DNA from 2 places in the Actinokineospora spheciospongiae genome. Region 1 is predicted to be linked to the other one. Evidence: riboswitches for the same ligand, from Rfam matches in the RefSeq annotation. Region 1 holds a riboswitch; the other holds the start of a gene.

Evidence for each region. A riboswitch is a leader RNA that binds a small molecule or an ion and turns the genes downstream of it on or off. The one in region 1 is predicted to bind thiamine pyrophosphate.
Region 2: it holds a riboswitch for thiamine pyrophosphate, as region 1 does, so the genes downstream of both, thiO (glycine oxidase ThiO) here and DFQ13_RS04445 (thiamine ABC transporter substrate-binding protein) in region 1, are expected to answer to the same signal.

The regions. Positions count from the first base shown of each region.
Region 1 is NZ_QHCP01000002.1:179,815-184,320, forward strand. Features, by position in the region: gene DFQ13_RS04435 (ABC transporter ATP-binding protein) at 1-150, opposite strand, end outside; gene DFQ13_RS04440 (ABC transporter permease) at 147-1,745, opposite strand; gene DFQ13_RS04445 (thiamine ABC transporter substrate-binding protein) at 1,721-2,737, opposite strand; TPP riboswitch at 2,759-2,872, opposite strand; gene DFQ13_RS04450 (4a-hydroxytetrahydrobiopterin dehydratase) at 2,919-3,212, shown strand; gene DFQ13_RS04455 (hypothetical protein) at 3,216-3,569, opposite strand; gene DFQ13_RS04465 (epimerase) at 4,093-4,506, shown strand, end outside.
Region 2 is NZ_QHCP01000002.1:589,235-593,740, reverse strand. Features, by position in the region: gene thiG (thiazole synthase) at 1-157, opposite strand, end outside; gene thiS (sulfur carrier protein ThiS) at 161-361, opposite strand; gene thiO (glycine oxidase ThiO) at 358-1,461, opposite strand; TPP riboswitch at 1,450-1,558, opposite strand; gene thiE (thiamine phosphate synthase) at 1,610-2,287, shown strand; gene DFQ13_RS06380 (APC family permease) at 2,284-3,591, opposite strand; gene DFQ13_RS06375 (hypothetical protein) at 3,750-4,499, opposite strand.

The DNA.
Region 1 (4,506 bases):
CCCCGCCACCGCCCGCAGCAGCGTCGACTTGCCGCAGCCGGAGGGCCCCAGCAGCGCCAGCACCGACCCGTCCGGCACCTCGAAGTCCACATCGGACACAGCGGCCACGGTCCCGTAGCGCACCGACAACCCCGACACAGCGAGCATCAGAACTCCCCGACCCCGCGCACCCGCAGGCGCTCGACCAGCAGCGCGATCACCACCGTCACCCCCATCAGCAGCGTGCACGCCGCGTAGGCCATCTGGTTGTTCAGCTCCCCCGGCCGCGCCACCAGCCGCCCGATCACCACCGGCAGCGTCGCGGTGTCCGGCCGCACCAGGAAGCTGGTGGCACCGAACTCCCCCAGCGCCACCACGTACCCGAAGGCCGCCGAGGCCAGCAGCGACCGCCCGGCCAGCGGGACGTCGACCTCGCGCCACACCCGCCACGGCCCCGCCCCCAGCGTCGCCGCCGCCTGCCGCAGCCGCTCGTCGACCGACCGCAGCACCGGCAGCAGCGTCCGCACGACGAGCGGGGTCACGACCAGCGCCTGCGCCAGCGGCACCAGCGCCGCCGAGGTCCGCAGGTCCCCCGGCAGCGCGTCCAGCGTGACCAGGTAGCCGAAGCCGACCGTCACCGCCGAGACGCCCAGCGGCAGCATCAGCGCGGTGTCGACGGCCTCCACCACCCCCGGCCGGACCCGGCTGCGCCCCAGCGTCACCAGCGCCACCGAGGCGAGCACCCCCAGCACCAGGGCCAGCAGCGTCGCGTCCGTGGCCACCCGCACCGAGTTCAGCGCCGCCTCCAGGCCGGTGACCTGCAACGAGCCCCGAAAGCCGGTCCCGGCCAGCGCCCGGTACCCGGCGGTCCCGCCCGCGAACGAGCGCACCACCAGCGTCACGATCGGCACCACCAGCAACGCCACCACCGCGTAGCCCAGCCCGGCCGCGACCCACTCCCCACCGCGCGGTCGCCGCACGGTTTCCGCCTGACCGCGCAGGCTCAGCGCGTTCTCCCGCCGCCGCCGCGCCACGGCCCCGACCACCAGCACGCCCACCACGGCCAGGAACTGCACCAGTGACAGCGCCGCCGCGCCCGGCAGGTCCAGCAGCTCCACGGTCCGCAGGTAGATCTCCGTCTCCAGCGTCCGGTGCCGGGCGCCGCCGAGCAGCAGCACCACCCCGAAACTGGTGGCGCAGAACAGGAACACCACCGCCGCTGCCGACCCCAGCGCCGGGGTCAGCGCGGGCAGGGTCACCGAGGTGAACGCCCGCCACCGCGAAGCCCCCAGCGCCCGCGCCGCGTCCTCGGCCCGCCGGTCCACGTGCGCCCACAGCCCGCCGACCGTGCGCGCCACCACGGCCACGTTGAAGAACGCGTTCGCCAGCACGATCGCCACCACCCCGCCGTCGGGCAGCAGCGCCTTGAACGCCAACCCGACCACGACCGTCGGCAGCACGAACGGCACCAGCACCGCCACCCGCACCAGCGCGCCGCCCGGCACCCTGGCCAGCAGGAACGCCACCGGCAGCCCGGCGAGCACCGCCACCGCGGTCGACGCGGCGGCCTGGGCGAGGGTGAACCCCACCAGCCGCCACGTCGCCCCCTCGCCGAGGACCCGCAGGACCCCGGCCGCGCCGGAACCGAACCCGAGCCGCACGATCGCGGCCACCGGCCAGGCGAAGAAGACGGCGAGGAAGCCGAGCGGGACCGCCGCGAACGCCAGCGCCGCCGCTGGCCTCAGCCCCCGACGGTGCTGCGCCACTGCTCGATCCACCGCTGCCGCTGCGCCGCGATGTCGGCGGCGGGCAGGGTCGCGGGCTGCTCCGGCAACGGCGCCGCAGCGGTCCAGGCGTCTGGCAGCGCCACGCCCTCGCGCGCCGGGTAGACGTACATCTTCTCCGGCACGGTCTTCTGGAAGGGCTCCGACAGCAGGAAGTCGAGCACCTTCTTCGCGTCCTCGGGGTTCTTCGCCCCGTTCAGCACCCCGGCGTACTCGACCTGCCGGAAGCAGGTGTCCAGCAGCGCGGCGGTCCGCGCCTTCCCGTCCTCCCCCACCTCAGCCGACGGCGACGACGCGTAGGACACCACGATGGGCCGCGGCCCCTTGCCGGAGGAGCCGGAGAACTCCTGGGTGTAGGCCTCCTCCCACCCGCTGACGACCTTCACGCCGTTGGCCTTGAGCCTGCCCCAGTAGTCGGCCCACCCCTGCTCGCCGTAGTGCGCCACGGTCCCGAGCAGGAACGCCAGACCCGGCGAGGACGTCGCCGGGTCCTCGACCACCAACTTGTCCTTGTACTTCGGGTCCGCCAGGTCCTCGAAGGTCTTGGGCACATCGCCACCGAGCGCCGCGGGGTCCACGTTCACGCACACGTCCCCCACGTCGACCGCCGTGAGCCGCCCGCTGCCGTCGACGGCGTAGCGCTGCGGCCCCTTGTCCGCCTCCGGGCTCCGGTACTCGGCGAACACCCCCTCGTCGAGCGCCCGGGAGGCGAAGGTGTTGTCGACGCCGAAGGCCACGTCCCCGATGGGGTTCGCCTTGGTCAGCACCAACTGGTTGGTCAACGCCCCCGCGTCCCCGCTCTTGCGCGCCTCCACGGTGATCCCGCTCCGCGCCTCGAACTCGTCCAACACCGCCTGGTCGACGTCGAAGGAGTCGTGGGTGACCAGCACGACGGTGCGGTCGACCGGGGCCTCACCCCCCACGGAACAACCGGCGACCACAGCCAGGGCGACCAGGGGGACGAGTCGGCGCATCGGGAACCTTCCTCGGGCGTGTGCACACCACGAGGACCTCCCTGCGCGGGCATGACCCCGATCAGGTTCGTACGGTCGAGGGCTGGGTGGCCCTCCTCTCAGCCCGGCCGATACCGGACTCCCGTGGCGACCCCGACCCTACGCCCAGCGCGGGCAGGCGCGAAGGGCCACCATGGGGGCCATGGCGGAACTGTTGAGCGAGCACGAGCAGGGCAAGGCACTGGGGACGCTGCCGAACTGGAGCCGGGGCGAGGGCTCCCTGGTCCGGGAGGTCGAACTGGAGTCGTTCCCCCAGGCCATCCAGGTGGTCGACCGCGTCGCGGAGATCGCCGAGCGCGACGACCACCACCCGGACATCGACATCCGCTGGCGCACGCTCAAGTTCACCCTCAGCACCCACAGCGAGGGCGGCATCACCGAACTCGACGTCGCCCTGGCCACCGAGATCGACGCCGTCCTCGACGCCCTGGGCTGACCCTCACACCTCCCCGACGAGCGGACTCCCCACCTTCGCGACCTCCGCCCGCACGTCCACGCCCAGCAACTCCAACTTCCGCCACGCCGCGTCCCGCACCGCCTCGTCGAACAGCGGCGCGTACCAGGGCAGCAGGGTGGAGATCTCCACGCTGTGCGCGAGCAACCCCCGATCCTTCAACCGCCACAGCCCGAACGACGGCGTCGGGTCGAGCACCACCCGCCGCGTCGCCCCGACCGCGCCGAACTCCTCGATCATCCACTCGAACGCGGTGGGGTCGTAGCCGATCTCCACCAGCGTGTCCACGCCCAGACGGGCGTCCCGCTCGAACATCGCCACGAGCTGTTCGGTCACCATGGGTGAGAAGTCGTGATCCACTCGGTGACCGTTACCCCGTGGCCGCAACCCGCGCACGCAAGCGTGAAAACCTGAGACCTTGCCCACTTATCGCGCCCGAGCTGCCCACCTCAACGGGCGTTCGCCCCGGCGAGCCCGGCAGACCGGGGCCACGACTCCAGCAGCGCGGCCGCCTTCTCGAACACGCTGGGGCAGGCGTCCTCTCCCAGCACCGACGTCCGTGGCCGGTGAGTGGCGGAGTCGAGCAGCCCGGGGTCGCGGACCCGGGGCGCGTGCCCAGGTCACCCGCCGGGAACTCCAGGTCGCCCAGTGCGAGGTGGTCCGGGGTCACTGGCGAGCCGGTCGAGCAGGCCCGCGCAGCGCTGGCGGCCGACAGCGCCCGGACCCGGTCGTCCCGAGGCGGCGGGTCCAGCTCATTTTCGGGCCACGCCCCCTGGTTCCATTGCGCGGGGCGGCATCCAGGCCCTCCGGAGCGGATTCGCGCTCGGTCGAAACGGCGTAGCGTGGCCGCGGGGGTGTTCGCATGAAGATCGTGTTGCCCGGCGGGACCGGGAACGTCGGGGGATTCCTCAGCCGGGCGCTGGCGGCGGCCGGGCACGACGTGGTCGTGCTGACCAGGCGGGCCGGGGTCGACCTCGGGGGCGGCGTCCGATCGGTGCGGTGGGACGGGCGCACCGTCGGCCCCTGGGCGGAGGAGGTCGACGGCTGCGCGGCGGTGATCAACCTGGCCGGGCGCAGCGTCAGCTGCCGCTACACCGAGGCGAACCTGCGCGAGATGATGGATTCGCGGGTGGACTCCGCGCGGGCCGTCGGCTCGGCTATCGCCCAGGCCTCCGCGCCGCCGCGGGTGTGGTTGCAGATGAGCACCGCGACGATCTACGCGCACCGGTTCGACCGGGCCAACGACGAGGCCACCGGGATCATCGCGGGCGCCGAG
Region 2 (4,506 bases), 410 kb from region 1:
CGCCCGCGGTGTCCACCCGGCGCAGCGACACCGTGGTCAGCTCGGTGCCGGAGGCCACCAGCGCCCGCTCCAGGACCGCCAGGTTCGCGGCGCCGCCGGTGCCGGTGATCAGCCGCGAGGAGTACTCGCGGTCGGCGATGACCAGGGGGTCGTCCACGGCTCAGCCCCCCTGCACGGCGGTGAGGACTTCCAGCCGCGCCCACGCGGGCACCACCGTGGCGGCGTGGGCGTTGCGGGGGACCACCTGGCCGTTGAGCGCCACCGCGGTCCCCGAGGTGGGCAGCGCGAGGGCGGCCAGCACGTCGGCCACGGTCGCGCCGTCGGGGACCTCTCGTTCGGTTCCGTTGACCTCGATCGTCATGTCGCTCCAGGGAATCGGGACGGGGCCGCGGCCAGCACGTGGTCGGGCGGGGTGTCGCCGCGCAGCAGGGCCACCACGGCGTCGGCGGTGACCGGCGCCATCAGCACGCCGTTGCGGTGGTGCCCGGTGGCGACCAGCACCCCGGGGCCCAGGCGGCCGAGCAGCGGCAGGTTGTCCGGGCTGCCCGCGCGCAGCCCCGCCACCGCCTCCACCAGGGCGTACTCACGCACACCCGGCAGCACCCGCTCGGCGTCGGTCAGCAGGTCGCGCACCCCCGCCACGGTGACCTCGGTGTCGTGGCCGACCTCGTGCTGGGTGGCGCCGACGACGAGTTCACCGCCGTCGCGGGGGACGAGGTAGACCGGGCGGGACTCGACGTGCGCGCGCAGCGTCCTGGTGGGCGGGGGCAGCGCGCTCGGCCGCGACCGCAGCCGCAGGACCTCGCCCTTGACCGGGCGGACCAGGGTGTCCAGGGCGGGGTGCAGGGCGCGGCTCCAGGCGCCCGCGGCGATCACCGCCTCGTCGCACTCCACTGTGGAGCCGTCGGCGAGTTCGACACCGCCGTCGCGCACCGAGACCGCCCGACCGGTGTGGAAACCCACACCCTCGGCGGTGGCCTGGGCCGCCAGCGAGCGCAGCAGCCGCCTGCTGTCGACCGACAGGTCACCGGGGACCAGCAGTCCACTTCGGACCGGCGAGGTGCCCGGCTCCAGCTCGCGGACCTGCCGCGCGGTGAGCCGCCGCACCTCCCGCCCCAGCGAGGACAGGAAGTCGGCCAACCGGCGCTGGTCCTCGGCGTCGGCGGCGTCCAGCGCCAGGGCGAGGGTGCCCTCGCGGCGCAGGCCGGGCGGGTCGGCCAGGTCGGCGGCGAAACCGGGCCACCGGGCCAGCGACTCGGCGCCGAAGGCGAGCACGTGCTCCTCGCCCAACCACGCCTCGGTGACCGGGGCCAACATGCCCGCCGCCACCCAGGAGCCCCCACCGCGCACCGGGGTGGGGTCGATCACGGTGACCCGCCTGCCGGTGGCGGCCACCCGCCAGGCGGTGGCCAGGCCGATGACACCGCCACCCACGACGGCGATCCGCTGCACGTTCCTCATCACGCTCCCTGCGCCGGCATGACCCGGATCAGGTTCGACGGTCGGAGCGCGTTGTGCTCCCTCTCAGCCCGTTGTCCGGACTCCCGTGCGACCGGCCTCCACCGTAGCGCAGACCCGCCCGGGCGGCCCAGGGGATAGCGTCGGTGCCATGCCGGGACTTGACGGGGACCAGATCAGGCGCAGGCTCGCCGACGCGCGGCTCTACCTGTGCACGGACGCGCGGACCGAACGCGGCGACCTCGCCGACTTCGTGGACGCGGCGCTGGCGGGCGGTGTCGACGTCGTCCAACTGCGGGACAAGGGGATGGAAGCGGGGCCCGAGCTGCGGGCCCTCGCCGTGATCGCGGAACTGTGCGCCGCCCACGGGGCGCTGCTGGCGGTGAACGACCGGGCGGACGTGGCGTTGGCCGCCGGGGCCGACGTGCTGCACCTGGGGCAGGACGACCTGCCGGTGGCGGCGGCCCGGCGGGTGGTGGGGGAGGAGGTGGTGATCGGGCGGTCCACGCACGACTTCGGGCAGGCCGTGGCCGCCGCGCACGAGGCCGGGGTGGACTACTTCTGCACCGGGCCGTGCTGGCCCACGCCGACGAAACCCGGTCGGACCGCGCCGGGGTTGGAGCTGGTCCGGGCCACCGCCGAGGCTGGGCCTTCGCGGCCCTGGTTCGCGATCGGGGGGATCGACCTGGAGCGGTTGCCCCGGGTTGTGGAAGCCGGGGCCTCTCGGGTTGTGGTGGTGCGGGCGATCACGGAATCCTCCGACCCGAAGGGAGCCGCCGAATTGCTCTCGGGTGCTCTGCGCGGTTCGCCCCCCGACCCGGGGCACTAGGCCTCGGACGTGGCGGGCTCGGTGCGGCGGGCGCGGAGGGCGTTCGCCAGGGCCAGGAGGCCGCCCAGGGCCAGGAGGACGGCCCCGCGCAGCCAGACCGCCGCCCCGATCTGGGTGAACAGCAGCAGGCAGGAGGCCAGGCCGAGCCAGGGGACAGCGGTCCAGACGCGGAAGTGGGGGATGTCGTCCGGGCGGCGGCGCAGGGCGAGGACGGCGGCGTTGGTGGCGGTGAAGACGACCAGCAGCAGGAGCACGAGGGTTTCGGCGAGGGCGGACACGCCGCCGGTGAGGGCCAGCAGCAGCGACAGCGCCGAGGTGGCGAGCACGGCCACCCACGGGGTGCGGCGGCCGGGGAGCACGCGCGACAGGACGGGCGGGAGCAGGCCGTCGCGGGACATGCCGTAGGCCAGGCGCGACGACATGATGCCCGTGAGCAGGGCGCCGTTGGCGACGGCGACCAGCGCGACCGCGGCGAACAGCCAGGGCGGCACCGCGCCCGCCGCCCGCACCACCTCCAGCAGCGGCCCGTCGGAGCCCGCCAGCACGTCGGTCGGGACGGCGGCGCCCGCGACCAGGCCGACGAGCAGGTACACCACCCCGGCGGTCAGCAGGGCGCCGAACAGGGCGCGGGGGTAGGAGCGCCGGGGGTCGCGGACCTCCTCGGCCAGGTTCACCGAGGTCTCGAACCCGACGAACGAGTAGAACGCCAGGACCGCACCCGCCAGCGTCGCGCCCACGACACCGTTCTCCGGCGTGCCGACCTCGGCCAATTGCCCCGGGTCGCCGTCGCCGCGCAGGACGACCCAGAGGCCGAGGCCGACGATGAGCAGCAGCCCGCCCACCTCGACCGCGGTCGCCACCGCGTTCGCGCCGAGGGATTCCCTGACGCCGCGGATGTTGAGCGCCGCCAGGGCCGCCAGGAAGACCACCACCACCGGCAGCACCGGCGCCGACACCAGTTCTCGCAGGTAGTCGCCCGCGAACGCCCTGGCCAGCGCGGCGACGGACACCACCCCGGCGGCCAGCATGCAGAAGCCGACCACCGACCCGGCGGCCCGCCCGAACGCCTCGGTGGCGTAGTGGGCCGACCCCCCGGCCCGCGGGTACTTGGTCGCCAGCTCCGCGTAGGACGCCGCCGTGAGCGCCGCCAGGCCCAGCGCGACGATGAGCGGCAGCCACACCGCGCCCCCGGACTCGGCCGCGACCTCGCCGACCAGGACGTACACACCTGCGCCGAGGATGTCGCCCAGGATGAAGAAGTACAGCAGGGGCGTGCCCACAGCCCGCCGCAACGAGGTCGCCATACCCGTTCCAGTACCCGCTGCGGCCCGCTCCCACCCGCCGATCCACGCAGGACCGCGGTGGGGGCCCGCGCGCACGCCGCCGGGTCTGTCGGCAGGCGGGCCACCCCGGCAGGCGAGAGCCCCAGCCCGCACCGTGCGGGCTGGGGCTCTTGTCCGCTCTACGGCGTCGGGGTGGCCGAGGGGGCCTGGGTGGTCGTCGTGGTGGGGACCGACCGGGTGGTCGTGGTGGTCGTGGTCTGTTCCGGGGTCGATTCCTGGGTGGTCGGGGTTTCGCTTCCCGAGGTCGTGCCCGTGGTGGTGGTGGGCTCGTCGGTGCCCGTGTTCGTGGGCTCTGTCGTGGCCGCCGGTGGGGTGGTGATCACCACCGTGGTCGTCGTGGTCTTGTCGGTGCTGCCGGTCTTGCCGGAGACCAAGCTGCCCACGGTCGTGCTCCCGCCGCCGGACAGCGGTTCCCCCCGCACCCACTCCAGGCCGGTGACCACCGCCATGCCCATGGCGAACACCAGCAGGCCGCCCGCGACCAGCACCAGGGGCTTGCGCCAGGGGCGGGGGGTCGCAGGCGGGCGGGTCTCGACCACGACCTCCTCGGTGTGGTCGACCTCGTCGCCGGTGGCCTGGACTTCGTCCGGGGTTTCCGCCGGGTCCTGCTCCGGTGGGGTGCTCACGGTGATGACGCTGCCCCGGCCGGTGACGCGGGCGGTGACCGTGCGGACGCCCTCCCTCGTGCGCTCCAGCGACTTGAGGTAGACGGCGCCGCCGACGGTGCTGATGATGCTGGCCACGGCCGCTCCGAGGACCGTGCCCGCCACGCCCAGTGTCGAGCCGAGCACGGCGGCGGTGGCCGCCGCCAGCGCCGCGGCGAGTACCTGGGCGGGCTTGATGCCCTGCTTGTCCTCCTGCTTGCTCATGCCTTCC